One region of the Streptomyces sp. NPDC087263 genome, then DNA from elsewhere that is predicted to be linked to it. Evidence: riboswitches for the same ligand, from Rfam matches in the RefSeq annotation. Region 1 holds a riboswitch; each other region holds the start of a gene.
The links. A riboswitch is a leader RNA that binds a small molecule or an ion and turns the genes downstream of it on or off. The one in region 1 is predicted to bind thiamine pyrophosphate.

Region 1 (4,564 bases):
ATCTGCCGTGTACGTTGAGCAAGATTCCAGCAGTGTCAGGGGGACGATTCCTGGCCAGTCGACCGCAAACGACGGGGTAGGCGATGCGTGAGTCGGTACAGGCAGAGGTCATGATGAGCTTCCTCGTGTCGGAGGAGCTCTCCTTCCGGATTCCGGTGGAGCTGCGCTACGAGACCTGTGATCCGTACGCCGTGCGGCTGACCTTTCACTTGCCCGGCGACGCACCTGTGACCTGGGCGTTCGGACGGGAGTTGCTGGTCGACGGCGTGGGCCGGCCGTGTGGCGACGGCGATGTGCACATCGCACCCGCCGACCCGGACGCGTTCGGTGAGGTGCTGATCCGGCTTCAGGTCGGCGGTGATCACGCGCTGTTCAGGTCCGGTGCGGCGCCGCTCGTGGCGTTCCTCGACCGCACGGACAAGCTGGTGCCGCTCGGGCAGGAGCGCTCCCTCGCCGACTTCGACACCCACCTCGACGAGGCGCTGGACCGCATCCTGGCGGAGGAGCAGAGCGCGGGCTGAGCGCCGCCTCGCTCCCGAGTGGAGTAACGCTTCCTCTCAACCGGCCCCGCGTACGGGACAGCGGTCGCGGCGCGCGTCAAGTGCCCTTGGGCGCCACGTGGCTTCAGTGCTTGCGGCGGCGGCCCTTCCCGCCGCGTACCGGCGTCCTGGCGGCCCCCACGGGCTCCGCAGGGTCGCCAGGAGCCCCAGCCCCGGGCAGGCCGGCCGGAGCCCCCGTGCGGTCGGCCGAGACGACCAGGGCGGCCAGTGCGGTGGTGACCGGAACAGAGGCGACCAGGCCGATCGATCCGACCAGGGTGCGCACGATCTCCTCGGCGACCAGTTCGCTGTTGGCGACAGTGCCCACGCTGCTCTCTGCGATCGAGAAGAGCAGCAGGAGGGGCAGCGCCGCGCCCGCGTACGCCAGGACGAGCGTGTTGACGACCGAGGCGATGTGGTCGCGGCCGATGCGGATGCCCGCGCGGTACAGCCCCCGCCAGCCCATCGCCGGATTCGCCTCGTGCAGCTCCCAGACCGCGGAGGTCTGCGTCACCGTCACGTCGTCGAGCACACCGAGCGAACCGATGATGACGCCCGCGAGCAGCAGACCGCTCATGTCGATGTTCGGATACAACCCGTGGATCAGGCCGGTGTTGTCGTCCGTGTTGCCGGTCAGCGCGGCCCAGCTGATGAACACGGAGCCGAGAAACCCGATCAGCAGCAGCGAGAGCAGGGTGCCGATCACCGCCACCGATGTCCGGGCCGAGAGGCCATGGCACATGTAGAGGGCGATCAGCATGATGGCGCTTGCCCCGACGACCGCCACGCCCAGCGGGTTCGAGCCCTGCAGGATGGCGGGCAGGATGAAGAACGTCAGGATCATGAAGCTGACGGCCAGTGCGACCAGCGCCATGACACCGCGCAGCCGGCCCACCCCCACGACGACCAGCGCGAAGATCCCGGCGAGCAGTGTCATCGGGATCCTGCGGTTCACATCGCTGACCGAGTACTGCAAGTCCTTCGGCGCGGAGGGCTCGTACGCGACCACGACCTTCTCGCCCTGGTGCAACTGGCGTGACTGGTCCGGCTGGACGATCTCGGTGAACGTACGGCCCTTGTCGCTGCCGGTGTCGACCCGGATCGTCGCCTTTTTGCAGTCACCCGTCGCCTGTTGCTGTGCCGAGGAGCCCTCGGCGGTGGACGTGTCGCCGGTCGGGGTCTCCCCCGAGGCGTTCACGGAATCGCAGTCCACCTTGTCGATCTTGGTGACCGTCGCCTGCTGGGTCTGCCGGTCGAAACCGACGCCGGTGCGCTCGTGCCCCGGGGCGCCCCCCGGCCAGAGCACCACGAGCCCCACGACGACCGCGGCGGCGAACGGGATCAGCACCGCGCCGATGACCTTGCGCAGATGCTTGGAGACGGGGGCGGCGGGGCCATGGCTGTGACTGTGCGAATGGCCGTGGCTGTCGCCGGACCCCTGGCCGCCACCAGCCCCATGGCCGCCGCCAGGCTCCTGCCCGCCGCCTGCTCCCGGGCCGTCACCGGGCCCATGCCACCCACCGGCCCCCTGCCCACCACCAGGCCCCTGCCCGCCACCAGGCCCGTGGCCGCCGCCAGGCTCCTGCCTACCGCCCGGCCCCGGGACGTCGCCGCGCCCTCTGCCGCCACCAGGTCCGTGCCCTTGGTCGTGGCCGCGGCCGTGCCCGTGACCGTCGCCGGGACCATGTCCGTGCGGCGGCTCGGACGGCGGAATAGGGGGCTGCTGCATCGTGGTCACCGACCGATCATCGCAAGAACGGACGGGGCCCACTGTTCAGCGCGCCCGATGTGACGCTAGCGTGGAGGCACCTTTGCACACGCGGGAGCTCGGAGCACCGGGCTGAGAGGGCGCTGACCTTCGTCTCAGCGATGTTTCACATGAAACATCGGCAGACGGAATCCGCTGCGTCGACCGCCGAACCTGTTACCGGGTAATGCCGGCGTAGGGAGTAGGTCTCATGACCAACAAGGACGTAGTAGGCACGTCTGCCTCCAGTCAGACGGACGGGGCTTCTTCCCCTGCCCAGAACGACGGGGCCGGGCAGTCCATCGGCTGGCACAAGGCGTACGTCGAGGGTTCGCGCCCCGATCTGCGGGTGCCGGTCCGTCAGGTACACCTCACCAACGGCCAGTCCGTCACGCTGTACGACACCTCCGGCCCGTACACCGATCCGACCGTCGACACCGACGTACGCAGGGGTCTGGCACCGCTGCGTGAGAACTGGATCATCGCCCGCGGCGACACCGAGGAATACGCGGGCCGCCCGATCCGTCCTGAGGACGACGGGGTCAAGCACACCTCACCGCGCGGCGGCCTCCGTAACCTCGACGCGGTCTTCCCGGGGCGGCCGCGCCAGCCGCGCCGTGGCCGCTCCGGACAGGCCGTGACACAGCTCGCGTACGCCCGGCGCGGTGAGATCACGCCCGAGATGGAGTTCGTGGCGGTTCGCGAGAACGTCGCCGCCGAGGTCGTACGCGAGGAGATCGCCGCCGGTCGCGCGGTGCTGCCCGTGAACGTCAACCATCCGGAGATCGAGCCGATGATCATCGGCAAGCGGTTCCTGGTGAAGGTCAACGCGAACATCGGCAACTCCGCGGTGACCTCCTCCATCGAGGAGGAGGTGGACAAGATGACCTGGGCCACGAAGTGGGGCGCGGACACGGTCATGGACCTGTCCACCGGCCGCAACATCCACACCACCCGTGAGTGGGTACTGCGCAACTCCCCCGTGCCGATCGGCACCGTGCCGCTCTACCAGGCCTTGGAGAAGGTGGACGGCCGCGCCGAGGAGCTGACCTGGGAGATCTACAAGGACACGGTCATCGAGCAGGCCGAGCAGGGTGTGGACTACATGACGGTCCACGCGGGCGTGCGCCTGCCGTTCGTACCGCTCACCGCGAACCGCAAGACCGGTATCGTCTCGCGCGGCGGCTCGATCATGGCGGCGTGGTGCCTGGCCCACCACCAGGAAAGCTTCCTCTACGAGAACTTCGAGGAACTGTGCGAGATCCTCGCCGCGTACGACGTCACGTACTCGCTCGGGGACGGGCTGCGGCCGGGGTCGATCGCGGACGCCAACGACGCGGCGCAGTTCGCGGAGTTGAGGACGCTCGGGGAACTCAACACGATCGCGAAGCGTTTCAACGTTCAGACCATGATCGAGGGCCCGGGACATGTCCCGATGCACAAGATCAAGGAGAACATCGACCTTCAGCAGGAGATCTGTGATGAAGCTCCGTTCTATACGCTCGGCCCGCTGACGACGGACGTCGCTCCGGCGTACGACCACATCACCTCCGGTATCGGTGCCGCGATGATCGCCTGGTGGGGCACGGCCATGCTCTGCTATGTCACGCCCAAGGAGCACTTGGGCCTGCCCAACCGTGACGACGTGAAGACCGGCGTCATCACCTACAAGATCGCCGCCCACGCAGCCGACCTCGCCAAGGGGCACCCAGGTGCGCAGGTATGGGACGACGCGCTGTCCGACGCCCGTTTCGAGTTCCGCTGGGAGGACCAGTTCAACCTGGCCCTCGACCCCGACACGGCACGGGAGTTCCACGACGAGACCCTCCCGGCCGAGCCTGCCAAGACAGCCCACTTCTGCTCCATGTGCGGGCCGAAGTTCTGCTCCATGAAGATCAGCCACAGCATCACCGAGCAGTTCGGCGGTACGGCGGCCGCGGGGGCCTCCGCCGAGGAGGTCGCCGAGGGGATGCTGCAGAAGTCGAAGGAGTTCGCGGCGAGCGGGAACCGGGTGTATCTGCCGCTGGCTGACTGACTGGAACGCGGGCAGTGCGCCGGGGCTGTTGGGACAGGTCCGGTGCACTGCCCGGTCGGCGGGCTCCGCAGGCTGCGACGTGTTCGAGCATGTAGCCGGCGAGCTCGGGCGGTTGGAGGTTGAGCGGCGCGGTCACGGCCGGGTGTCACTCCGGCTGGTGTTCGGGCCCTCCGAAGTCCGGGCTGGAGAAGTCCGGGCTTGAGTAGCTCGGGCGTTGGCCGGCTGCCGGGCCGCCGTCGGGGC
Region 2 (4,564 bases), on a different contig from region 1:
CGTGGGGCTGTGGGAGCTCACATCGCGGCTGGAGGAGCGCAAGGGCATCAAGGCGCCTCTCGTGCCGCTGGCGCTCGGCGGTGCGGCGATGGTCGTCTCCGGTTACGTCCGGGGCGCCGAGGGTGCGTGGGTGGCGATGGCACTCACCGCGCTGGCCGTCCTGGTCTGGCGCATGACGGAGCCCCCCGAGGGCTATCTGAAGGACGTCACGGCCGGTGTGTTCGCGGCCTTCTACATCCCGTTCCTGGCCACGTTCGTCGCGCTGATGCTCGCGGCCGACGACGGCTCATGGCGGGTGCTCACGTTCCTGCTGCTCGCCGTGGTCAGTGACACGGGCGCGTACGCGATCGGCTGGCGCTTCGGCAAGCACAAGCTGGCGCCGCGCATCAGCCCCGGCAAGACCCGCGAGGGCCTGGTCGGAGCGGTCACTTTCGCGATGGCCGCGGGTGCGCTGTGCATGGAGTTCCTGATCGACGACGGCACCTGGTGGCAGGGCCTGCTCCTGGGCCTCGCGGTCGCCGCCAGCGCCACGCTGGGCGACCTCGGCGAGTCCATGATCAAGCGGGACCTGGGCATCAAGGACATGGGCACGCTGCTGCCGGGTCACGGCGGGATCATGGACCGGTTGGACTCGCTGTTGCCCACAGCTCCGGTGGTGTGGCTGCTGTTGGTGATCTTCGTCGGGTCGGGCTGACCTGCTGTTGTGTATGCGTCTGTACGTCGCTGACGTGCGGGTTTGTCGGTGAGGGGCTCGTTGTCCACAGGGCGGCGAGTCCCTCTCCGTATGTCTGCGACACTGGTACGGCCATGCCTAAGCCCGGAGAACTCACATTCGTCGCCCCGCGCGGAGCCAAGAAGCCGCCGCGGCATCTTGCCGATCTCACGCCCGCTGAGCGTAAGGAAGCGGTTGCCGCGATCGGTGAGAAGCCGTTTCGTGCCAAGCAGCTGTCGCAGCACTACTTCGCGCGGTACGCGCACGACCCCGCGGAGTGGACGGACATCCCGGCCGCCTCGCGCGGGAAGCTTCAGGAGGCGTTGCTTCCCGAGCTGATGACGGTCGTGCGGCATCTGTCGACCGACCAGGAGACCACTCGCAAGACCTTGTGGCGGCTGTTCGACGGCACGCTCGTCGAGTCCGTGCTGATGCGGTACCCGGACCGGGTGACCATGTGCATCAGCTCGCAGGCCGGGTGCGGCATGAACTGCCCGTTCTGTGCGACCGGGCAGGCCGGGCTCGACCGGAACCTCTCCACCGGCGAGATCGTGCACCAGATCGTCGATGGCATGCGGGCGCTTCGGGACGGCGAGATCCCGGGTGGTCCGTCGCGGCTCAGCAACATCGTCTTCATGGGGATGGGTGAGCCGCTGGCCAACTACAAGAGGGTGGTCGGGGCGATCCGCGCGCTGACCGACCCCGAGCCGGACGGGCTCGGCCTCTCGCAGCGGGGCATCACCGTGTCGACCGTCGGGCTCGTCCCGGCGATCAACCGGTTCTCCGACGAGGGCTTCAAGTGCCGCCTCGCCATCTCCCTGCACGCGCCCGACGACGAGCTGCGCGACACCCTCGTCCCCGTGAACACGCGGTGGCAGGTGCGGGAGGTGCTGGACGCCGGCTGGGAGTACGCGGCGAAGTCCGGGCGCCGGCTCTCCATCGAGTACGCGCTGATCAGGGACATCAACGACCAGGCCTGGCGTGGCGACCGGCTCGGGCGGATGCTCAAGGGCAAGCCCGTGCATGTCAATCTCATCCCGCTGAACCCGACGCCGGGTTCGAAGTGGACCGCCTCGCGGCCCGAGGACGAGAAGGCGTTCGTCGAGGCGATCGCGGCCCACGGGGTGCCGGTCACCGTTCGGGACACCCGCGGTCAGGAGATCGACGGGGCGTGCGGTCAGCTCGCGGCCACCGAGCGGTAACCTGGGCAACATGGCTGCGTACGTGCATCCTTAGGTACCTACATCTTCATATTCCGACAGGGGAGCGCCACAGCGCTGAGAGTGCGGTAGCCGGGCCACCGGTGGGCCGCAGACCCTCAGAACCTTGCCCAGGTCATTCTGGGTAGGAAGTTCGGTCAATACTCAAGCTGTTGCGCCCTGCCCGGGAACTGTCAGAGGTTCCCGGGCAGGGCCGCGTCTCTTCCTGGTCATCCCAGGAGGAATTCAGTGAGCAAGAAGAAGACGATCACGGCCGTCGTCGCTGTCGGTGTGGGGTTGGGGCTCGTCACGCTCTCCGCGTGCGGCTCGACCGATTCCGGTTCCGGGAGCGGTGGTGACTCCAAGACGGTGACTCTCGTCAGCCATGACTCCTTCGCCTATTCCAAGGACGTGCTGAGCGCCTTCGAGAAGGAGTCCGGGTACACGGTCAAGGTCCTCAAGGACGGCGACGCGGGGCAGGCCGTCAACAAGGCGATCCTCACCAAGGACAACCCGCAGGGCGACGTCTTCTTCGGCGTCGACAACACCCTGCTGTCCCGCGCGCTCGACAACGGGCTCTTCCAGTCGTACGACGCCAAGGGCTCGGACCAGATCCTCCCGGAGTACCGGGTCGACGAGGACAAGCACCGGGTGACGCCCATCGACACGGGCGACATCTGCGTCAACTACGACAAGGCCTACTTCAGCGAGCACAAGCTGACGCCGCCGCAGTCCTTCGAGGATCTGATCAAGCCCGAGTACAAGAACCTGCTCGTCACCGAGAACGCCTCCACCTCCTCGCCTGGCCTCGGCTTCCTGCTCGGGACCGCGGCGAAGTACGGGGACGACGGCTGGCAGGACTACTGGACCAAGCTCAAGGCCAACGGCGTCGAGGTCGTCGACGGCTGGGAGCAGGCGTACAACGAGGACTTCTCCGGGTCCGCGGGCGGCAAGAAGGCCAAGGCGGACCGTCCGCTCGTCGTCTCCTACGCCTCCTCGCCGCCCGCCGAGGTCATCTACGCCGACCCGAAGCCGACGACCGCGCCGACCGGCGTCGCGACCGGCACCTGCTTCCGGCAGGTCGAGTACGCGGGGCTGCTGAGCAACGCGAAGAACACCAAGGGCGGCGAGGCGCTCATCGACTTCCTGATCACCAAGCAGTTCCAGGACGACATGCCGCTGAACATGTTCGTCTACCCGGTGGTGGAGGGCGCGAAGGTGCCGGCCGAGTTCACGGAGTTCGGGCCGCAGGCCAAGGACCCCGAGACCATGGCCCCCAGCAAGATCGCCGAGAACCGTGACCAGTGGGTCAAGTCGTGGACCTCACTCGTACTGAAGTAACGCCCCGGGCGCGAAGGAAGTCCCGTCGGGGAGGTGCGGCGCGGCTCGGGCTGATGGCCCTGCCGATCGCGTTCTTCGGCGTCTTCTTCGCCTACCCCGTGGCGGCGATCGTGGCCCGCGGCCTCAAGGTCGACGGGGTCTGGCAGTTCGGGCGGATCGGGGATGTCCTCGCGCAGTCCGACATCCGGCACGTGTTGTGGTTCACCACCTGGCAGGCGCTTGCCTCGACCGCGCTCACACTGCTGATCGCGCTCCCCGGCGCGTACGTCTTCGCGCGTTTCGATTTCAGGGGCAAGCAGGTGCTGCGGGCGGTGGTGACCGTGCCGTTCGTGCTGCCGACGGTCGTCGTCGGTACGGCGTTCCTGGCGCTGGTCGGCCGGGGCGGGCTGCTGGACGAACTGTGGGGCGTACGGCTCGACACCACCGTCTGGGCGATCCTGCTCGCGCACGTCTTCTTCAACTACGCGGTCGTCGTCCGTACCGTCGGCGGGCTCTGGTCGCAGCTCGACCCGCGTCAGGAGGAGGCCGCCCGGATGCTCGGCGCCTCCCGGTTCGCGGCCTGGCGCAAGGTGACGCTGCCGGCCCTGAGCCCGGCCGTTGCCGCCGCCGCGCTGATGGTGTTCCTCTTCACCTTCACCTCCTTCGGTGTGGTGCAGATCCTCGGCGGTCCCACCTTCTCGACCCTCGAAGTCGAGATCTACCGGCAGACCTCGGAGATCTTCGACCTCTCCACGGCGGCGGTGCTGACGATCATCCAGTTCGTGGCGGTGGGCGCGATCCTCGCCGTGCACGCCTGGACCGTACGGCGCCGGGAGACCGCCCTGCGTCTGGTGGCCCCGGAGACGACCGCACGCCGGCCACGCGGTGCCGGGCAGTGGGCGCTGCTCGCCGGGGTCCTCGCGACCATCGCCGTGCTGCTCGTGCTGCCGCTCGCTGTGCTGGTCCAACGCTCCCTGGGCGCCCCCGACTTCGGGTACTACAGGGCGCTGACGACCGACGACAGCGGCATCTTCCTCGTCCCGCCGATCGAGGCCATCGGCAACTCGCTGCAGTACGCGCTCGCCGCCACCGCCATCGCCGTACTCATCGGCGGTCTGGCGGCCGCCGCCCTCACCAGACGGGCGGGCCGTCTCGTACGAGGCTTCGACGCGCTGCTGATGCTGCCGCTGGGCGTGTCGGCGGTGACCGTCGGGTTCGGGTTCCTGATCGCGCTGGACGAGCCACCGCTCAACCTCAGAAGCAGCTGGATCCTGGTGCCGCTCGCGCAGGCACTGGTCGGTGTCCCCTTCGTCGTACGGACGATGCTGCCCGT
Region 3 (4,564 bases), on a different contig from region 1:
GGGTCCTGAAGGGTCGTATCCACGCAGGTGAGTCTACGAGCCGCCACTGTCACCCCCCACCCGTTCAGCCGATACCGGGTCTGGACTGAAGCCGACCTGTGACGCACGTCGCACGGCCAAGAGGGCACGCCGACCCCGAGGAGAAGCGGCAGCCGCCGACGGCGAGGACCCCCACGGGAGACGCACACCTTCCAACAGGGTGGAAACGGGGGGTGCGCGGGCGGGGAAATCCTGAAGCCGCACCCACCGCCGACGGACGGCCGAAGGTCAGAACGCCGGCCGCTCCGGATCCAACCGAGCGAGCCCCTCCGCAGGGGACGACGCCTCGGCGAAGTGCCGCCGAGGAATCCGCCCCGCACGGTAGGCAAGCCGCCCCGCCTCCACCGCATGCCGCATGCCCTCGGCCATCAGCACCGGCTCCTGCGCCCGCGTCACGGCCGACGCGAGCATCACCCCCGCACACCCCAGCTCCATCGCGAGCGCGGCATCGGACGCCGTACCGGCCCCCGCGTCCAGAATCACCGGCACGCGCGCGTGCTCCACGATCAGCTGGAAGTTGTGCGGGTTCCGGATCCCGAGCCCGGATCCGATCGGCGAGCCCAGCGGCATGATCGCCGCGCACCCGACGTCTTCCAGTTTCCGCGCGAGCACCGGGTCGTCGTTCGTGTACGGCAGCACGATGAATCCGTCGTCCACCAGCGTCTCCGCCGCGTCGAGCAGCTCGATCGGATCGGGCAGCAGTGTGCGCTCGTCGGCGATGACCTCCAGCTTGATCACGTCGGTGCCCAGCGCCTCGCGCGCGAGGCGGGCGGTCAGTACGGCCTCGCCCGCGGTGAAGCAGCCCGCCGTGTTCGGCAGTACCCGGATGCCGAGCCGGTCGAGGACGGACAGCACCGAACCGTGCACGTAAGCGTTTACGCGCCGCATCGCGACCGTCGTCAGCTCCGTGCCGGAGGCGACGAGCGAGCGCTCCAGGACATCCAGGCTCGGCGCACCCCCCGTACCCATGATCAGACGGGACGTGAAGGACGTACCACCGAGGAGAAAGGGATCGTCGGCCATGGGTCAGCCTCCTTGGACGGCGGTGAGGACTTCGACGCGGTCTCCCTCGGAGAGGGCGGTGGACGACCACTGCCCGCGCGGGACGACGGTTTCGTTGAGCGCGGCGGCGACACCGGACGGGGCCGGGGTGAGCGCCGCGACGAGCGTGTCGAGAGCGGTGCCGGCGGCGATCCGCTGCCGCTCTCCGTTGACGAGGACGCTGACGAGGATGCTCATACGGGCTGCTCCGTGCGGGCCGGGCTGAAGCGCTTGGGGGTGAAGGGGCGTGCCACGTCCGGCAGTTCACCGGTGGTCAGGGCATGCGCCATCGCGTCACCGGTGACGGGTGTCAGCAGGACGCCGTTGCGGTAGTGCCCGGTCGCCAGGAGGAGCCCGTCGAGCTCGGTCGGTCCGAGCAGCGGTGCGTTGTCGGGCGAGCCGGGGCGCAGTCCGGCGCGGGTCTCGGTGAGCGGCAGCTCGGTGATCCCGGGGACCAGCTCATGGGCGTCGCGCAGCAACTCGTACACGCCGCCCGCGGTCACCGTCGTGTCCCAGCCGAGCTCCTCGTTGGTCGCGCCGACGACGAGCTCGCCGTTCTCGCGCGGCACCAGGTAGACGTGACTGCCGCGCACGACGGCGCGCACGGTGCGGCTGAGGAAGGGCGCGTACGGCCGTGGCACGGTCAGCCGCAGCACCTGCCCCTTCACGGGGCGCACGGGCGGCAGTACGTCCTCGGGAACGCCCGCGAGGCGCCCACTGAGGCTGCCCGCGGCGAGGACCACCTGCCCGGCCGACAGCTTGCCGCCGTCCCCGGTGACGACTCCCTGGGCCCGGTTCCGTACCACGCCCAGGCGCTCGGCCCACTTGCGGCAAAACACCACTCCGGCCCGCTCGCATGCCGTGACCAGGGCTTTCGCCAGTCGGCGCGGATCGATCTGGTGGTCGCCGTCGACCCGCAGACCGCCACGCACGCCGGGCGCGAGCATCGGCTCCAGGCGGCGGCACTCACGGCCGCTGAGCCACTCCGAGTCGAGCCCCGACTGACGTTGCAGGGTGTGCAGTTCGCGCAGGTGGGCGCGGTCGTCGGCGTCCAGTGCGACGGCCAGGGTGCCGCACCGGCGGTAGCCGAGGTCCTGGCCCGTCGCCTCGGTGAGCTCGGCGACGAAGTCCGGGTAGCGGTGTGCGGAAGCGAGGTTGAGGCCCAGCAGGGTCTGTTCGCCGTAGTGCAGTTCGGTGACGGCGGCGAGCATGCCGGCCGCGACCTGCGCGGCGCCGCCGCCGGGCTCGGGATCCACCAGCGTGGTCGTCAACCCGCGCTGCGCGGCCCGCCAGGCCGTCACCAGCCCGATGATTCCGCCCCCGATGACAAGGACGTCTGAGGTGCCCGATGACAGGGATGTACGAGATGTGTCGGACGGTGTATGCGACATGGGCGTCCAGCCCCTCCCTTCGCCGGCATGACCCGGATCAGGTTCGTACGGTCGGAGGCCGTCCAGCCTCCCTCTCAGCCCGGTGCGTCCGGACTCCCGCGAGTGCTTTACGTTGGCCAGCCTAGCTCGCCGCCGTATGTCTCAGTAAGGGAGCCTCCGTCCGTGGCCCGTTCGCTCGACGGCCTCGTCCTGTCCCCGGTCGCCGACCAGGCGCCGGGTCAGGTGGGTACGCGCACCCGTTTCACGTACCACGAGCGGGACGGCGAGATCTGGGCCGAATACGAAGGCGGCGACGTCGTACGTGGTCATCTCCTGGGTACCCGCGAGGGCGACCGCCTCGACTTCCGGTACGTACAGCTGAAGCGCGACGGCAGCACCTCCTCGGGGCACTGCGTGTCCCGCGTGGCGGAGCTGCCCGGCGGGCGCGTACGCCTGGAGGAGAGCTGGGAGTGGGAGTCGCAGCGGGGCAGCGGGACCAGTGTGGTGGAAGAGGTCCGTCCGAGTGGTGCGGCCCAGCGGTGCGGAGCAGGTCCGTCCTAGCGGTGCGGCCCAGTCGTGCGGAGCAGGTCAGGATGGGTGGCGTGGAGCAGGTCAGGACGGGCGGTGTGGAGCAGGTCACTGAGCACGCCCCCTGACTGACGCATTGTCAGCTGTCTATGGTGATCAGGTGACCGAGGAGACGCAGGTTCAGGAGCGGACGGTACGGCAGGTCGTCGTCGTGGGCGCGGGCATGGCCGGCGTGCAGACCGCGGTAGCCCTGCGGGAACAGGGTTTCGGCGGCGGCGTGACGCTGATCGGGGCGGAGCCGCACCAGCCGTACGACCGGCCACCGCTGTCCAAGGCGGTACTGCTCGGCAAGGCCGAGGGTTCCGCCTTCGACCTCGACTTCGAGGCACTGGACATCGACCTGCGGCTCGGGCGGGAGGCGCTCGGCGTACGCCCCGAAGACCATGAGCTGGACACTGCCGCGGGGCCGGTGCCGTACGACGTCCTGGTGATCGCGACGGGTGCGGAACCGATCCGGCTGCCGGGCGCGGAGGGCGTGCCCGGGGTACATCTGCTGCGCACCCTGGACGACGCCGAGCGGCTGCGTCCCGTGCTCGCCCAGCAGCACGACATCGTGGTGGTGGGGGCGGGCTGGATCGGCGCCGAGTTCGCCACCGCGGCACGTGAGGCGGGGTGCGCGGTGACCGTCATCGAGGCGGCCGACCGGCCGCTCGCCGGGGCGCTGCCCGCCGAGGTGGCCGCGCCGATGGCCGCCTGGTACGCGGACAGCGGGGCCTCGTTGCGCACCCACGCGCGCGTGGAGCGCGTCGAGCCCGGCGCGGTGGTGCTGGACGACGGCTCCCGGGTGCCCGCGGGCGCCGTCGTCGTCGGCATCGGCGCGCGCCCCGCCACCGGCTGGCTCAGCGGCTCCGGCATCGAGCTCGGCGCCCACCGCGAGGTCGTGGCAGACGACCATCTGCGCACCTCGGTGCCGGACGTGTACGCGGTCGGCGACTGCGCTTCCTTCCCTTCGGGAAGGTACGAGGACCGCCTTCTGGTCCACCACTGGGACAACGCCCTGCAGGGTCCGCGCACGGTGGCGGCGAACATCATCGGCGAGTCTCCTGTGGCGTACGACCCCGTCCCGTACTTCTGGTCCGAGCAGTTCGGCCGCTTCGTCCAGTACGTCGGCCACCACGCACCCGCGGACACGACCGTCTGGCGCGGTGACCCGTCCGGCGCCGCCTGGACGGTCTGCTGGCTGCATGACGGCCGTCTGGTCGCCCTCCTCGCGGTGGGCCGGCCCAGGGACCTGGCCCAGGGCCGGAAACTTATCGAGGCGGGCACTCCGATGGACCCGGAGCTGCTGTCGGACCCGTCGCGGCCGCTGAAGACGGCGACGCCGACGCCGTAGCGGGGCTGGTTCGCCGTGGGCGGAACCGGTGCCGGGCGGGCGATCCGGCCGTGCGGTGACCCGATCCGACGGGCGATCCGGCCGCTCTGTGACCCGATCCTGACGGGGCTCGGCTACCGAGTGTCAGTCCGGGATGGCAGGCTTGTCCTGTGACCGAGATTGACGCAAAGATCGATGCTCTCGTCCCCGCCTG

Region 2: linked by a shared signal. The riboswitch ahead of ACIPC1_RS05725 (thiamine ABC transporter substrate binding subunit) and the one ahead of thiC (phosphomethylpyrimidine synthase ThiC) in region 1 are both predicted to bind thiamine pyrophosphate.
Region 3: linked by a shared signal. The riboswitch ahead of thiO (glycine oxidase ThiO) and the one ahead of thiC (phosphomethylpyrimidine synthase ThiC) in region 1 are both predicted to bind thiamine pyrophosphate.

Annotation. Positions count from the first base shown of each region.
Region 1 covers NZ_JBIUYT010000004.1:116,237-120,800, reverse strand. The annotation lists gene ACIPC1_RS13840 (SsgA family sporulation/cell division regulator) at 84-521, shown strand; gene ACIPC1_RS13835 (YibE/F family protein) at 625-2,277, opposite strand; TPP riboswitch at 2,349-2,505, shown strand; gene thiC (phosphomethylpyrimidine synthase ThiC) at 2,498-4,321, shown strand; gene ACIPC1_RS13825 (hypothetical protein) at 4,467-4,564, opposite strand, start outside.
Region 2 covers NZ_JBIUYT010000002.1:110,591-115,154, reverse strand. The annotation lists gene ACIPC1_RS05735 (phosphatidate cytidylyltransferase) at 1-694, shown strand, start outside; gene rlmN (23S rRNA (adenine(2503)-C(2))-methyltransferase RlmN) at 808-1,914, shown strand; TPP riboswitch at 1,963-2,081, shown strand; gene ACIPC1_RS05725 (thiamine ABC transporter substrate binding subunit) at 2,161-3,252, shown strand; gene ACIPC1_RS05720 (ABC transporter permease) at 3,228-4,564, shown strand, end outside.
Region 3 covers NZ_JBIUYT010000001.1:224,211-228,774, reverse strand. The annotation lists gene pknB (Stk1 family PASTA domain-containing Ser/Thr kinase) at 1-23, opposite strand, end outside; gene ACIPC1_RS01040 (thiazole synthase) at 268-1,062, opposite strand; gene thiS (sulfur carrier protein ThiS) at 1,066-1,278, opposite strand; gene thiO (glycine oxidase ThiO) at 1,275-2,471, opposite strand; TPP riboswitch at 2,469-2,581, opposite strand; gene ACIPC1_RS01025 (hypothetical protein) at 2,634-3,011, shown strand; gene ACIPC1_RS01020 (NAD(P)/FAD-dependent oxidoreductase) at 3,139-4,371, shown strand; gene ACIPC1_RS01015 (Rv2175c family DNA-binding protein) at 4,521-4,564, shown strand, end outside.